2 regions of the Arthrobacter sp. StoSoilB22 genome follow, and region 1 is predicted to be linked to the other one. Evidence: riboswitches for the same ligand, from Rfam matches in the RefSeq annotation. Region 1 holds a riboswitch; the other holds the start of a gene.

Region 1 (7,577 bases):
TCTTGCCCACCTGGGAGACCATCATGAAGCCCACCACTACCAGGGCGGGGGCCACGGCCTCGAACGGCACCAGGTTGATCAGGGGAGTGAAGAACATGGCAACCAGGAAGAGTGCGCCGGTGACGATCGAGGCGAGCCCGGTTCGTGCACCTTCGCCGATTCCTGCACCGGACTCCACAAAGATCTGGTTGGACGAAACAGAGGCCCCACCACCCACGATCGCTCCGAGCGCGTCCACTTGGAGCACCCGGTCCACGTTGGGGATGTTCCCGTCCTTATCCACTGTCCCGGCCTCGTTGGCCAGGCCCACCATGGTGCCCATGGCGTCGAAGAAGATGCTGAGCAGGATCACGAATGCCAGCAAAGCTGCACCGATGAAACCGAGGTGCTCAAAGGCGCCGAACGGGTTGGCCTTGCCGATCAGGGACAGGTCCGGTGCGCCCCATTCACTGAGCTTGGGGGCCACCAGGGACCAGCCGCGGGGGTTGACGTTGGTGCCGTCAAAGCTTGGGCCAATGTGGAGAGTGAACTCGAGGATGGCAGCCAGCGCGGTGGAAACCACGATGCCGATCAGGATGGCTCCGCGGACCTTCCGGACCACCAGCGCGATGGTGAGGATCAGGCCCACTGCGAATACCAGGGTGGGCCAGCCAAGGAGCTTGCCGTCCACGCCCAGACCGAGTGGAACGGTGGTTCCGGCGGCGTCGGGGATGCGCCGGACGAAACCGGCGTTAACCAGGCCGATGAGGGCGATGAAGAGGCCAATGCCCACAACGATTGCCGTTTTGAGGGCTTCGGGCACCGCCTTGAACACTGCAGTCCGGAATCCGGTCAGCACCAGGATGAGCATGGTGATGCCGGAAAGCACCACGAGTCCCATCATGTCCGGCCATGTCAGCCCGGGGTGCGATGCCACCGTGACTGCGACGAACGCGTTGACGCCCAAGCCTGTAGCCACGGCGAACGGGTGCTTGGCCCAGGCTCCCATGAGGATGGTCAGGATGCCGGCAACGAACGCCGTGGTGGCTGCCACGGCGGTGAAACCCAGCGACGCGCCACTCGAATCGGGTCCGGAGAGGATCAGTGGATTGAGCACCACGATGTAGCTCATGGCGAAGAAGGTCGCGAAGCCGCCACGGATTTCCCGCGAATATGTGGATCCACGTTCGGAGATCTTGAAGTAGCGGTCGACTGCAGAACCTTGTTTAAGCATGAAGGTCTCCGGGGATCGAGGGGGAGTTTGCTCTCAAATCCTATGTTGTCCGGTGCGGGCCCTCCCAACGATTCGCCTAGTCTGTAAGGAAGCCAACACTAGGAGAAACCGCCCCATGCGTACCATCCGCCCGCTTCTGGCCGCCGTCGTCGCTGCTCTTGCTTTTGCTTCCGCCCTGCTGTTTGCAGCGGCACCGGCGTCCGCGCACGACGTCGCCGAGTCCACAGCGCCAGCCAACGGTGCCCGCGTTGCGGAAGTCCCGGCGTCGGTCTCCATTACGTTCAACAACCGCCCGCTCGCGATCGGTTCGGGCGTAACGGTGACGGCCGGCGGCGAGAACTGGGCGGACGGTCCGGTCGAAATCATCGACAACCAGGCCGTTCAGAAGCTCCGCGAGGGCGCCCCTGCCGGCGAGTTCACAGTGGTATGGCGCGTGGTCAGCTCCGACTCGCACCCGATTGAGGGCACCTTCACGTTCACAGCCGCCGCAGGAGGCTCGATGTCGGCGAGTGGTACGGCGGGTGCCTCACCAGCGGCTTCGGCTTCCTCAGCTGCGGTACCAACAGTGGGCACCGCCGCACCAGGGACTGCCGGTAACAATGAGCCAGCCGCCGACGCCTCCCAACCTTTCCCTTGGAGCATTGTGGGGCTGGCTGTTGTGGCTGTGGGTCTCGTAATTTATCTCGCCGTTACCGCACGGAAGAAATTGGCGGCGTCCAACGACTCAGAGGGCGATACTCCCGCGGAATAGCGCGGTTTTCTACGTACCTGCGAATATCTCGAATCGGTTACCGCGACACGCCAGAAGCCCACTTCCCGTTACTTAAATGTGACTTCGGGAGAATCATCGCGTACCGTAGTTCCTGTGCCTGTTCCACGTAGCGGGCACTTCCGGCCTGATTGCCTAGCTCTGCCGCAGTCCGGAATCCGTTCGCAGACAAACCTACGGCAGAGACGGGGAACCCAATTTAGGTCGCTTTCGAGCGTGCCTTGGGGTGAAGTCACGATGCTTTCGCTGAACAGCGGGAGATAGTGGCCGGGTGACTCCCATCCGAATCCGACAGCTAACCTCGCAGGCATCGGGAGAGGCTCTTTCATGTCTTCACGCATTCTTCGCGGCCGTCGTAAGGCGGACAGCGTACGTCCTAATCCGTTCATCTCCATCTCGAAGGCAGTTGCCAGCAACGCTTCAGGCGCTGGTCGTCAGGCAGCTGTTATCGCAGCAGCCTCGGGCCTCGTTTTGACCGGTTCCATTGCTGCTCACGCAGCTGAGACCCCGGTTCAGCGCGATTCCAGCCCCGCAACGGTTGCTGAGACCGTTTCCGAGGCACCCACCAAGGTTGTTACCGCCCTGTCGACGGCTACCGTCAATTTCGAGCGTCCCGCAGTTGCTTCCGTAGCAGCTCCGGTCATCGAAAAGCCGGCCCCCGTTGTTGAGGCCCCCGTAGCCAAGAAGGCAGCTGTCACCACGGCTGCTGCTGCAGCTCCCGTTGCCGCTCAGGCCGCGGTTGCTGCTCCTGTTGCTGCCGCACCTGCACCGGTTGCCGCTGCTCCTGCAGCTGCCCCCGCCGCCGGCGGCGTCAACGCAGCCATGGTTGCTTCGGCTTACGCACAGATCGGTATCTTCCAGGACTGCACCGCCATGGTCGAAAAGGCCCTTGGTTCCGCAGGCATCCCGGTAGGCGACCTCGGTCCCATGCAGTTCATGAACTACGGCAAGGTCGTCAGCGATCCTCAGCCCGGTGACATGATCGTCCAGTCCGGCCACGTTGCTATCTACATCGGCAACGGCCAGGCCATCAGCGGTGGCATCAACGGCAACCAGACGGGCATCCACCCGATCAGCTGGTTGACCGCAACGGGTCCCCTGACCTACGTACGCGCTGGCGCATAAAGCCTCACGCTTCAGTTCAAAGGCCGGTGCCTTCGAAGACTTATGTCTCCGGAGGCACCGGCCTTTGGCGTTAAGTTCTGTTCGTAAAAGTTCAGTGCGGGACGTACGACGGCGGACTTGGCCGGCTTGCGGGGGTGGTAGCGCGTTTGCTTGCGGGACTTCCTAGGCGATGGCGACGCCGGGACCCGCCGGCAGGGCAACCTTGGAGGAGATGGCCTGACCCACTGCCTTGGCTTGCCGCAGCACTTCCTTGGGGGACGGAGTGATGAGGTCTCCGACGCCCACCAGGTGCATTCCTACGGCCCGCATGGCCGCGGCAAGATTCTGGCCGACTGCTATGCCAAGTTCGGCCAGCATGCGCCGTAGCTGGCTCTGGGCGCAGCGTGTCACTACTACGTGGTCTGCCAGGAGAACGCCTTGGGCTGTGTGGATTGCCCACTGGCGAGGATGGGATTCGTGGGGGCCGGATGCGTGGAGCCCGGTCCTCAGGCCTGTGGTTGTCATGCTGGCGGCCACACCGTATCCGATATGCCGTGAGGGATCTGAGCCCAGGAAATCCAAGCGGACAGCGCGAGTGGTGTTGCGAACGTCCAGGTGATGACTGGCAGCGTAGTTCCTCAGGTGGCGAAGGATTTCGTTGCGTTCCTGCATTGCTGCCGGATCTGCGGCGTCGGTGCGTTGGAGCATGCCTGTATGGACGGACGGTCCAGTAGTGGATAACGCGCCGAACCCGTCTACCACGATCGAACCCACGCCGTAGCGGCTGAGTTCGCTGGCAACTGCCAAGCCGGACAGGCCGGCTCCGATGATCACGGTGGTGGTGCGTTCCGTGCCGGAATCAGGCGTGAGTGACACTGCTTGGTTCCTCCTTGACGTGTGTGCCTTTCGGCATCGCGTGGGATCGCGTCCGAGTTCCCCAAGCGGCCGCAAGTAAATGACCGGGGCGTGTGGTGTGAGACACGTTTTCCGGCCATTCGGTGACTCGAACACTACCGAACTTTTTCGGCCATGGATAGCCTCTCCGCCTGCGCGTTTTGTCTCTTCGCCGCGAGCACCCCAGGGGCCGCCGGGAACCGAGCCCTGACCGTTATGCACATAGCCCAATGTCGTCTTGATTCGCCACTGCTGACCGAGAATAGTGAGCATTGGGAGGAGGAATTTCCGGGTTTCTCCTGCCCCGGCTGTTGGCAACAAAACAGTCTGGAAGTTCTAGGCCGGGATCCTCTGGCAGAATAGCCGGAACATCAAGCAGTAGGTGGAGAGGCAGGCCCCCATGGACCAGCACGGAAGACACAGTGAAGAGTCACCGGACGGCCAGGACCAGGTTGTGGAACCTGGTGGCATCGTCGTCGGGGTGGATGGTTCAGAGCACGGTCAGTGCGCCTTGGTTTGGGCCGCACGGGAGGCGGAGCGCCGCCAGCTTCCGCTGCATATTGTCACGGCGTACTCCGTGCCAATTTTCGCGGCCTCCGGCTTGGACGGTGGCTACGCAACAGTTGACGATTCCGTCATCCGCGAAGGCGCTGATGCGATCGTTCGTCAAGCCTTGGACAAAGTCTCCGGATATGCCATTGACGTCGATGCTTCCGTGGAAAACGGTGATGCCGCTGGTGTCTTGTTGGACCTTTCCGAGGAGGCCGCGCTGCTGGTGTTCGGCAGCAGGGGTCGCGGTGGGTTCGTCGGGCGCCTCCTGGGTTCGGTGAGTAGTGCCCTGCCCGCGCACGCCAAATGCCCCACGGTGACGGTCCCGCTCTATTGCGCTGACCGCCTCGGTGAGAACACCGAGGACAAACACATCAAGGCCGAGCACGCCAGAACGGGCCCGCGCACTGTGGAAAACGTGGTTGCAGTAGGCGTTGACGGCTCCGAGCAAGCACGCGTTGCTGTGCTCGAAGCTGCCGAGCAAGCGCAGCGTATGGGAGCCACACTGCGCGTCATCTGCGCTGTTCCGCAGTACAGCGGTTCCCTGGCGTGGGTTCCGGCTCCGTTGGACCGCGATGCCCTATTCGCCGATATCAGGGTCCAGCTTGACGCCGGTGTTGCCTGGCTCAGAAGCCACTTCCCTTCGTTGGCTATTGAGACGGACCTCCGGGATGGCTCGCCCGTTGATGTTCTTGTGGAAACCAGCCGCAGCGTCGAGCTGGTTGTTTTGGGAACCCGTGGCCGAGGCGGATTCGCGGGAATGCTGCTGGGGTCAACATCAGACGGAGTCCTGCACCACGCCAAGGGGCCAGTGCTGGTTGTTCCGGACAGGGATGATCCCCGGCTGGCGGACCGTCACAAGTTTGGACCCATGCTGGGTGTGACCTAGCTTCAGCAGCAGCGGTGGGCCGGAGCTGGCTGGACTCGGGCCCACCTCAAGCGGCCGTCTGCACCTCAGACATCCGTCCGGACCCCGGGGGCCGCCACGGCAGTCAGCTCAACGAGCATGCCAGAACATGTGCGAACTCTGCGGCCGGACCTGGAACGCGTCTACGGTGCTTCATCAGTCGCGGCATGGAGACAGTATCCGGTGAAATGTCCGCGGCCGAGGCCGCGATGGCTGCCCCCATCGAAGGGATCAGCCAACGGCTGCGAGGACTGCCGCGGTTCAACCCGACCCTTAGACCCCGCTGAAAAACAGGTCAGTTTTCGGCGTCTGCCGCTGCCTGCTTGCGGGCGTCCTTCTCGGCGCGCACGGCCTCGGCCTCGTGCTGCTCCTCGGCCTTTTCCTGATGGATGACCTCCGCGAAGAGTTTCTCCATCTCCTTGGCAACTCCCGCGGCGGAGGCCGGGTTCTGGCCAGTTACCAAGCGCTCGTCCACGACCACTTTTTCCTCGAAGACACGGGCGGAAACGTGGCGGGCACCCTGTTCTTCCAATCGGTCTGCCAGGAAGAATGGGATGACCTTGTCCTTGCCTGCGGCCGCTTCCTCGTCGTTGGTAAAGGCGGCCACGTCGCGGCCCTGCACCAGTCGGAAGCCATTATCCAATTCCACGTTCAGCAAGCCTGCCGGTCCGTGGCATACAGCACCCACCAGGCCCCCGGCGTTGTAGACGCTGGCAACCAGGTTCTGCAGCCCTTCGCTGTCCGGGAAGTCCCACATGGTGCCGTGGCCGCCCACCAGGTAGACGGCGTCGTACTGGCCGGGATCAACAACGTCCACGCGTGCGGTGTTGTACAGCCCGGCGCGGGTGGTCTCGTCCTCGGTGAACGCAACCTGGATGGGGTCATCCGTGTCCACTTCGTCACGGGGCGGCTGGCCCCCCTTGATGGAGGCAAAATCGACGAAATGCCCGGAATCCTTGAAGACCTTCCAGGGGTGTGCTGCCTCGGCCACGTTGTAGCCGGTCTTTTCTCCGGTATCGCCGATCTCGGAAACGCTGGTCAGTACCATGAGGATTTTCTTCATGAGATGCTCCTTTTCGTCGGTGTTCAACATTGTGTCTTGCTCATTTGCAAGCTCCATGGAGCCTGCCGGGCACTGCCGGCAGGCAGCACTTCGGCGGCATTCATCAACCTAGGCGGGTCGATGGTCCTGGCAGAAACTGCAGCCAGGTGGGTTGGGGCGGCCGGGACGGGATGGACCCTGAGCCCGTGCACCAGAGGCTGGCCCGGACACTCCGCCCGAAGAACCCCGCGCGACTCGCCGTCGGAAAGCAGTGCCACGGTGGACGGCTGGATGCTGAGCCCAAGCCCAGCCGCTTTCAGGATGGCTTCCTTGGCAACCCACTGACCCATCTTTTCCCGCACATCCATGGCGGCCGCTGTCCCGGGGGAAAGGACGTAGCTATCGAAGCCGTCGAAAAGAGCCGAAGGTACCAGTTCCACGTCCGCACCCACCCTGGCTGCGGCCGGACCCGCGGCCGCCATGACCAAGCCATGGCTGCGGGAAAGGCTCAGCGACATCCCAGGCATCGTCGTCCGCCCGTGGGCTGAACTGCCGCATCCAGGGCATTGGCGGGTGATGTCCAGCTCCGGCGAATCGAGGGCATCCAGGCCGAGCCGGTGTGCGGCGAGCAGGCGAAGCAGTACATGGGACGCCGCATAGTCGCGGCTGTCCGCAGAGGTGCGGTACCGGCGTCGTGCGTCTTTTTCTTCGGAGGTGAGGAAGCGGTCCATGCCGCCGGCGCCGGAACAGGCCGCCTCAACGTCGGCGGAGCGCATGATCAAGTACCCGACGCTGGGGGTCCCTGCCTTGCTGTTCACAGCTTGCTGATGCGCCGGTACTTCATGATCGCCAGGGGCGCGAAGATCGCGATGATGGCAAGGCTGCATGCGACGGCGTAGAGCAGGGCGTTGTCAGCAGGCCACCCGCCCGGCGCAACGAAGCCTGACGGTGCGGCGTTTCCGAAGAGCTCACGCACGGCCGTGGCCACGGACGTCACAGGGTTCCATTCGGCGATGGCACGCAGTGGACCCGGCAAGGACGCGGTGGAGACAAAGGCCCCCGACACGAAGGTGACAGGGAAGAGCCACACCAGGCCAAG
Region 2 (7,577 bases), 760 kb from region 1:
GCGGCCCGCAGTCCCACACGGCCATCATTGCGCGCTCACTCGGCCTGCCCGCCGTGGTGGCTGCGCACGGCGTTGACGATATTGCCGACGGTTCCGAGGTTTACGTAGACGGCGCAGCTGGCTTCGTGGCCGTATCGCCCTCTGATGAACAACGCGCTGCGGCGACTGCCTGGGCTGAGACCTCCGCGACGCTTGCGGAGTTTGACGGAAACGGCACGACGGCGGACGGCCACCTAGTGCCGCTCCTCGCCAACGTCGGCGGAGCCAAGGACGCCGTGGCAGCTGCCGCTTTGGGCGCCCAGGGTGTTGGCTTGTTCCGCACCGAATTCTGCTTCCTTGAACGAGACACCGAGCCCTCCGTGGAGGAGCAGGCCGCGGCTTACAAGGCCGTTTTTGACGCGTTCCCGGGCAAGAAAGTTGTCCTTCGCACGCTCGACGCCGGCGCCGACAAGCCACTCCCCTTCCTCACGGATGCCACCGAACCCAACCCTGCACTGGGTGTTCGCGGCTACCGCACCGACTTCACCACACCAGGCGTCCTGGAGCGCCAGCTCGAGGCCATTGCCCGGGCAGCTTCGGAATCCGACGCCGACGTGTGGGTCATGGCCCCCATGATCTCCACCGCCGCGGAAGCCGGCCGCTTCGCCTCCCTCTGCGCTGCTGCCGGAATCAAGACGCCGGGCGTGATGGTGGAGGTCCCCTCTGCTGCGCTGACCGCCGCCACCGTGCTGCGCGAAGTCGGGTTCGCGTCCCTCGGCACCAACGACCTCACCCAGTACGCCATGGCCGCCGACCGCCAGCTCGGACCCCTCGCGGAACTCAACACCCCGTGGCAGCCTGCCGTGCTCCGGCTCGTGCAGCTCACCGTTGAAGGTGCGGCGCAGGAAAGCTCCGGCCGCGAAGGCGACCCCAAGCCCGTGGGCGTCTGCGGTGAGGCTGCCGCCGACCCTGCCCTCGCCGTCGTACTGACCGGGCTGGGTGTCACCACACTGTCCATGACCGCGCGCTCCCTGCCCGCCGTCGGGACCGTGCTGAAAACGGTGACACTGGAGCAGGCGCAGGAACTGGCCCGGCTCGCTTTGTCTGCTCCGAGCGCTCTTGAGGCCCGCGACTGGGTCCGCGCCAAACTCCCCGTACTCGAAGAACTCGGCCTCTAACTTTTCGCTTCCGACTTTTAGGAGAAATCCATGCCCGAACGCACAGCCACCATCGCCAGCCGCTCCGGACTGCACGCCCGCCCCGCCGCCTTGTTCGCCGAGGCTGCAGGCGAGCAGCCCGTGGAGGTCACCATTGCCATGCAAGGCGAACCCGCCGATGACGCGCTCGACGCCGCGAGCATCCTTTCGCTCATGACGCTCGGCGCTGCCAAGGGTGACGTAGTGGTGCTGCGGGCCGAGGGGGACGGAGCCGACGCCGCGCTGGACGCACTGGTCAAGCTGCTGGAGACGGACTTGGACGCAGAGTAGCTGCTCGCCGGGTTGGGCCGGTACGACGATTCGCTGCACCTTGGACGGTTGGAGTCGTCCAAGGTGCAGCGATCCGTCTCAATGGATGCTGGACGCGGTGTGCGACGGTCCAACGTGAGCCACGCGCTAGGCTTCTGCCATGGCATTGATAGCTCCCCGCGTCACTCCTGGCTTGCCCGCCGATGACGCCCGGAATCTGGCACGCTCCCTCCAAGACAGCGATGACATCACCGTGTTCGTAGATGGCACGGTCCACCGCCTGCCCACCGAGGCGAGGGACGCCGTCGTCGACCTCCTCGCCAGGCTGAGCCGTGGCGAAACGGTGACGGTGAGCAGCGTGGAGGAAATGCTCACCACCTCACAAGCCGCTGAGCTTGCCGGCATCTCCCACACCTATCTGCGCAACATGACCGATCGCGGCGAAATCCCGGTGGAGTACCGGGGAACGCATCGTCGCATCCGGCAGGCCGCCATCATTGAATGGCTGGCAACGCAGAAGAAAAAGCAGCAAGCCCAAGCGGCTACGGCAGACGACGTCACCGATTCCCAGAGCTAGCCAACCCACATCACCAGCATGCTGTTCAATAGCGGTATGGCAAAAAGCTCCCCTTCGACCGTTTGGCCCGTGGTGCACCAGGAGCGTCGTGCGCTGATCCAAGACCTCGAACCGCTTGAGCCAGCGCAATGGCAGACGCCGTCCCTGTGCTCCGGCATCCGCCGCGACTACCCCGCCCAGCACGGGGCCACCGTACTCAGCGCATTACTGCTTGCGGTGTCAGGGCGGCCGATCGGGAGCGATGAAGTGAGCGGACCCGGAGCTCCGGTGTTCCTGCAACGGTTGGGAAACGAGTGAAGATGCCAGGGGACACAAAAGGATTGCTTTCTGCCGACGTCCAGGCCTTAGGCCTGACCGGCAGGATCCATTGGACGAAAGGCTCGCCTGCGCCGGAGCCGGGCGCAGAGCCGGGGAGCGAACCCGCGTACATCTTGATTCACGGGATCGGGGTGTCGCATAGATACCTGGCGCGGTTGCATGCTGTTCTCGCGGCGAGCGCACCGACGTACTCGCTGGACCTGCCCGGTTTTGGCGGGACGCCCAAGCCCGGTCGCCAGCTCTCAGTGGAGGACTACGGCGCGTTCATTGCCGATACACTCGCGTCGTGTGGCATCGACTCCTACGTGTTGGTGGGGCATTCGATGGGTACGCAATTTGCCATCGAGGCGGCCCTGCGCGCCCCCGAGCAGGTCAAGCAGTTAGTACTGATGGGTCCCGTGGTGGATTCACGGCATAAAAATGTGTGGCGGCAGTCGCTGGCCCTGACCCTCGACGGAATACTCCGCGAGAGTCCCACGTCCAACGCGATCGTCATGTCCGACTACTTCCGCTGCGGCCCGCGCTGGTACCTCACCGAGCTGCCGGTGATGATGAAATACCCCACGGAGAAAAGGCTGGCCGGCATCCAGGTACCGTTGCTGGTCCTGCGCGGTAGCCGCGACCAGGTGGCGGGCCCGGATTGGTCACTGCGGTTGTCCAGGACAGTGGTACAGGGTCGCTTGGTAGAGATTCCGGGCGTCGGGCACGTGGCGCAGCACATGCGTCCCAAGGCTGTGGCGGATGCCATCCGGAGCTTCGTCACCGCTACCACTCCGCACCGCTAAACACTGACGCACGACGCCGGCACCTGGACTGGGTGCCGCTTGTCGGGTAGCCGCGTCCCGGCTAGGCTGACGGAGCAAGCGCATTAGTAAGTTTGCTTACGAAAGGGCTGATCGTGACTGACAAAGACTCAACTGAAGAGACACAGGGCTTCGGCACCACCGGCGCCACAGGACCCTTCGCCACAGGATCCTATGACACGACCTCCGATGCCGACAGCATCCACGAAGATCCCGATATGCGCCAGGACGAGGACGAGGATCCCGCAGCCTCCGCCAACCCGGACCCCCTGGACGGCAACGTCACAGGGTTGGAGCCCGGCGGTGGAGTTCCTCCGGGAGAAACCCCGCCGGCCGAAGGCAGCATGAGCAGCGACCAAGGCCACCACGAGTAACTACGCTGCAAGCCTCGCTGTTACGTTGCTAACCCGCTGTTTCGTTGCTGGCCAGCGACGTAACAGCGGGTTGGCAACGCCCTAGGTGTTCGGTAGCTTCAGGATCTCCCCGAGATCGTACTCAGCGGGCTCTTCCAGCTGCGCGTACGTGCAGCTCCCGGGGGTCCTGTCCGGCCGCCACCTGCGGAACTGCGTGGTGTGCCGGAACCTGTCCCCCTCCATGTAGTCGTACTTCACTTCGATCACGAGCTCGGGGCGCAGGGGCACGAAGGAGAAGTCCTTGCCCCCGCTCCAGCGGCTTTGGGCGCCCGGCATGCGTGAACCCCCGGCAGCCTCGTCCTGCTTGGCCCATTCGCCCCACGGGTGCTGGTCGAGTTCAATCTGATACGGCTCAAGCTCAGCCACCAGGGCCTCGCGCTTGGCCATGGGAAACGATGCCACCACTCCCACGTGATGTAGCCGGCCGGTGTCGTCGTGCAGGCCAAGCAGCATGGAGCCCACTACTTTCGCGGTCTTGTGCCAGCGGAACCCAGCCACCACACAATCGGCCGTGCGCTCGTGTTTGGTCTTGAACATCACCCGCTTGTTCGGGAGGTACGCCCCATCCAGTGGTTTGGACAGCACACCATCCAGGCCCGCGCCCTCCAGTTGTACGAACCACTCCCGCGCCCGTTCCAGATCAGTCACCGCAGGAGTCACATACACAGGCGGCTCGGCCTCGGCGAGCGCACGTTCCAAAATGGCCCGGCGCTCGGAGAACGGCTTGTCCATGAGGTTCTGATCGCCCAGCGCGAGGATGTCGAACGCAATCATGGACGCCGGGGTCTTCTCTGCGAGCATACGGACGCGGCTGTCGGCGGGGTGGATCCGCTGCTGGAGCACCTCGAATTCGAGCCGGCCACCCTCGATCAGGACGATTTCGCCGTCAATCACGCATTTGTCCGGCAGGTTCTTCCTGAGGGCATCCACCAGCTCCGGGAAGTAGCGGGTCATGGGCTTCTCGTTGCGGCTGCCCAGGACGATCTCGTCGCCGTCCTTGAAGACGATGGTCCGGAAGCCGTCCCATTTGGGCTCGTAGTGCCCAACATCGGGGATGGTCGGAACGGATTTGGCGAGCATGGGCGAGACGGGTGGCATCACAGGCAGGTCCATAGACAATGTCTACCCGCCGGTGCGCGCCGAAGCTAGTGTTGGCCAGGGATATCTTGGTCGAGCGGCCCAGCGAGTGCCGCCCAGCACCGGCCCCGAAGCCTAAGCGCCAGAAGCCTACCGCTTAGGCTGAACTACCGCCCGTTACATTAATGTGACTTTACTTTCCGGCTCATGTACCGTCGTAGGGCGACCCATATCTCCGCTGGGCCGCTTCCGGATTGACGCCGAGCTCTGCCGCAATCCGGGATCCGCCAGACCCGCGGCAGAGACGGGGGACCCAGGTTCCCGGGCTTGTTACCCACAAGCCCTTGGGGTGAAGCCGCCTTGCGCGGCCGGACGGCCTCGTCCGAACCCGACAGCTAACCTCGAAGGCGTTGAGAGGCAACCACCATGTCCCCAACCATGGATCAGCCGCGCCGCGCCCAGACTGAAGGCGAGCGCACCAAGCCAACCGGACGCCGTCGGGCCCAACCCAGCGGATTCCTTGACAACGCGCCGGCAGATTCCGCCGCCGTCAGCGGAACGTCAAGCACGACGCCGGAACCCGCCACGGCGGCCATGCCCGCCGCGGTGAAACCCACCACGCGTGCGGAAATCCGCGCAGCCGAGCGCGAGCGTGCTGCCCGGGCCGTACTCGCGCCCGAGGAATCGGCGGCAGCTCCGAAGTCCACCACACCGGGACCTCCTACCGCAGCCATCCCCATCGTTCCGCCGGCCAGCCAGGAACCCGCCACCACGGCTATTCCAGTAGTGCAGCCTGCAACGCCGGAACCCGCAACTGCGGCCATTCCCGTAGTCACTGCCCGCGATGAGTCCGCGCGCACGCCGGAACCCACGGAGTCCCCGCGCAAGGACGCTGAGTCCCCGCGCGGCAAGTCTCCGGCTCAGGTGGCCGCAGCCGCTACAGCCTCAGCATCCTTGGCAAGCCGCCGGGACGTTCGAAAGCCGGCCGCTGCGCCCACCACCAAGTCCGGTTTTGGCGCCACATCCTCGTTCGGCCGTGAGCCGTTCGGCCGCGAACCACAGGCCGCCCTGCGCAAGGCGGCTTCGGTCAAACACATGAGCCAGCGCATGGCCGTGGTGGCGGGGGCCCTTGGCCTCGTGCTGACAGCCGGCGCTTTGGGGCCGGCCCTTGAACTTCCGTTCTTCGGCCAGGAAACCCCGTCGCAGGAAGCCGGCGGGGGCGAAGGCCGCACCTCGGGTTCGGCATCGCCCGGGCCCAAGGCTTCCTACACCACGGCGTCATCACCTTCGGCCTCCACGCCATCCACAGCATCAGGGGCAACGGCTTCCTCCGAGGCCGGCCAGCCCGCGACGATCGCGGAGGCACCCGGGGCGGTGTCGCCGTCGTCGACTCCCACCCCACAGGTTTCGCTCGCGGACCCGGTATGGGTTCCGTCAGCGGGCTCGTCCGCAGTCCCGGCAGTTCCTGGCGCCACCAGCCCGGCACCCACCCAGCCGGCCCCCGCGCCGAGCGATGTGCCGCCCTCGGACACCATCACTACACCGCCTGCGCCGACGCCAACGGGCACTCCCACACCGACCCCGACTCCCACAGGAACTGCGACTCCCACACCGACTCCAACGCCGACGGATACTGCAACGCCGACGTCCAAGCCGAAACCGGGCAAGCCGACCGCTGCCTCAGCACCGCAGCCCAGTGAATCGGCACTTCAGGACATCCTCGATGCCGCACAGAAGGTATTCGGTTGAGCACCCGCCTGCCGCGTACGTCCACCCATGCGGGGTGGCATAGCCGGTACTGCAGCAGCAGCCGGACTGCCACGTTCCGTCGGCGGATGGGGCGCTGGAGCTGCCAGCGTTTGCGGCGCTCGTAAGGCAACACCGCATACTTCGTACTTACAAGGGGAAGCAGGCTCAGATCCGTGGCCGTACTGCCCAACGCCTGGCCTTCAGGGCCGCATGTAACTCGAGCCGGATCGCGCCACTCAACGGATCAGCACCGATGAGCTGGCGGATCCGGCCGAGCCTGTTGTAGATGCTGCTCCTGTGGAGATGAAGTTTGGCGGCGACGTCCTGAACCGAGCCGTCATTGTCATAGAGCAATTCAAGGACGGGCAGGAGTTCGCCGTTTTTGTCGTGGTCCTCGAGTGCCCTGAAATGCACAGATCCCGTGTCATCCCAACCGCCCGGTGCTACCAAACGATCGAACAGCTGGTACACGCCAACAGTTCGGCTGTCCACGAGCTCACCCAAAGGGAGGTCTACTGCGGCCGCTTGGGCAGCAACCTTCGCTTGCCGGTACGCACCGGACAGCTGCCGGATAACTTGGAATGGTTCGCTGATCCCCAAGATTACCCTGTCCACTTTGCGGCCTGCGCGTTTGGCGAGCTCCAGTTGATAGTGCACCAAAACCTGGGCATGGTCCGCCCGGCCGCCCGACTCGCGGAACAACACAACGGAATGCGTCTCCGTTCCGGCGCTGAACAACGCGGCGTTCACGCCAATGGTGGACTGCAGCGCGGCAGATCGATGCGTCAGGGTAGCTGCAATGGGATCGACGTCGGACCTCGCACCATAGGGGTCGAGGATAGTCACCAGCTGCCACGGACCGCGGCCCTGGATTTCCTTCCAACCCGCGACGGCGGCCACAGCGTTGGATTCGCCGCCGCAGGCTGACAGAAACTCCTGTTCACGCCGTCGCCGGAACTCCGATTCAGCCGTGTTGGAATCAAGGAGCAAGCCCGCCAGCAGGTCCAGCTCGTCCCGCACGCCTGGCAGTTCGGCGAGTATCGCCGTCGCGCTCTGTTCTTCAAGGTCAAGCTGCACCCACAAGTACCCCACGCGGAAACCGCGCACCAGCAAGGGGACACAGACGCGGCCCAACATGCCCAGTTCGTCGTTGGCTGGAACCACCACGGGTCGCACCGCCGTAGCAATGCCGTGA

Evidence for each region. Region 1 has a riboswitch for cyclic di-AMP ahead of LDN70_RS02050 (NlpC/P60 family protein). Riboswitches for the same ligand answer to the same signal wherever they lie in the genome.
Region 2: another riboswitch for cyclic di-AMP. It lies ahead of LDN70_RS19495 (hypothetical protein); the one in region 1 lies ahead of LDN70_RS02050 (NlpC/P60 family protein).

What each region holds. Positions count from the first base shown of each region.
Region 1 is NZ_AP024652.1:413,227-420,803, forward strand. Features, by position in the region: gene LDN70_RS02040 (NCS2 family permease) at 1-1,213, opposite strand, end outside; gene LDN70_RS02045 (copper resistance CopC family protein) at 1,329-1,964, shown strand; cyclic di-AMP (ydaO/yuaA leader) riboswitch at 2,139-2,306, shown strand; gene LDN70_RS02050 (NlpC/P60 family protein) at 2,310-3,107, shown strand; gene LDN70_RS02055 (NAD(P)/FAD-dependent oxidoreductase) at 3,270-3,962, opposite strand; gene LDN70_RS02060 (universal stress protein) at 4,381-5,418, shown strand; gene LDN70_RS02065 (type 1 glutamine amidotransferase domain-containing protein) at 5,732-6,499, opposite strand; gene LDN70_RS02070 (4'-phosphopantetheinyl transferase family protein) at 6,523-7,296, opposite strand; gene LDN70_RS02075 (ABC transporter permease) at 7,293-7,577, opposite strand, start outside.
Region 2 is NZ_AP024652.1:4,207,420-4,214,996, forward strand. Features, by position in the region: gene ptsP (phosphoenolpyruvate--protein phosphotransferase) at 1-1,157, shown strand, start outside; gene LDN70_RS19465 (HPr family phosphocarrier protein) at 1,188-1,466, shown strand; gene LDN70_RS19470 (helix-turn-helix domain-containing protein) at 1,606-2,022, shown strand; gene LDN70_RS19475 (maleylpyruvate isomerase mycothiol-dependent enzyme family protein) at 2,059-2,319, shown strand; gene LDN70_RS19480 (alpha/beta fold hydrolase) at 2,322-3,125, shown strand; gene LDN70_RS19485 (DUF6480 family protein) at 3,239-3,517, shown strand; gene LDN70_RS19490 (ATP-dependent DNA ligase) at 3,599-4,669, opposite strand; cyclic di-AMP (ydaO/yuaA leader) riboswitch at 4,909-5,057, shown strand; gene LDN70_RS19495 (hypothetical protein) at 5,060-6,382, shown strand; gene LDN70_RS19500 (PucR family transcriptional regulator) at 6,548-7,577, opposite strand, start outside.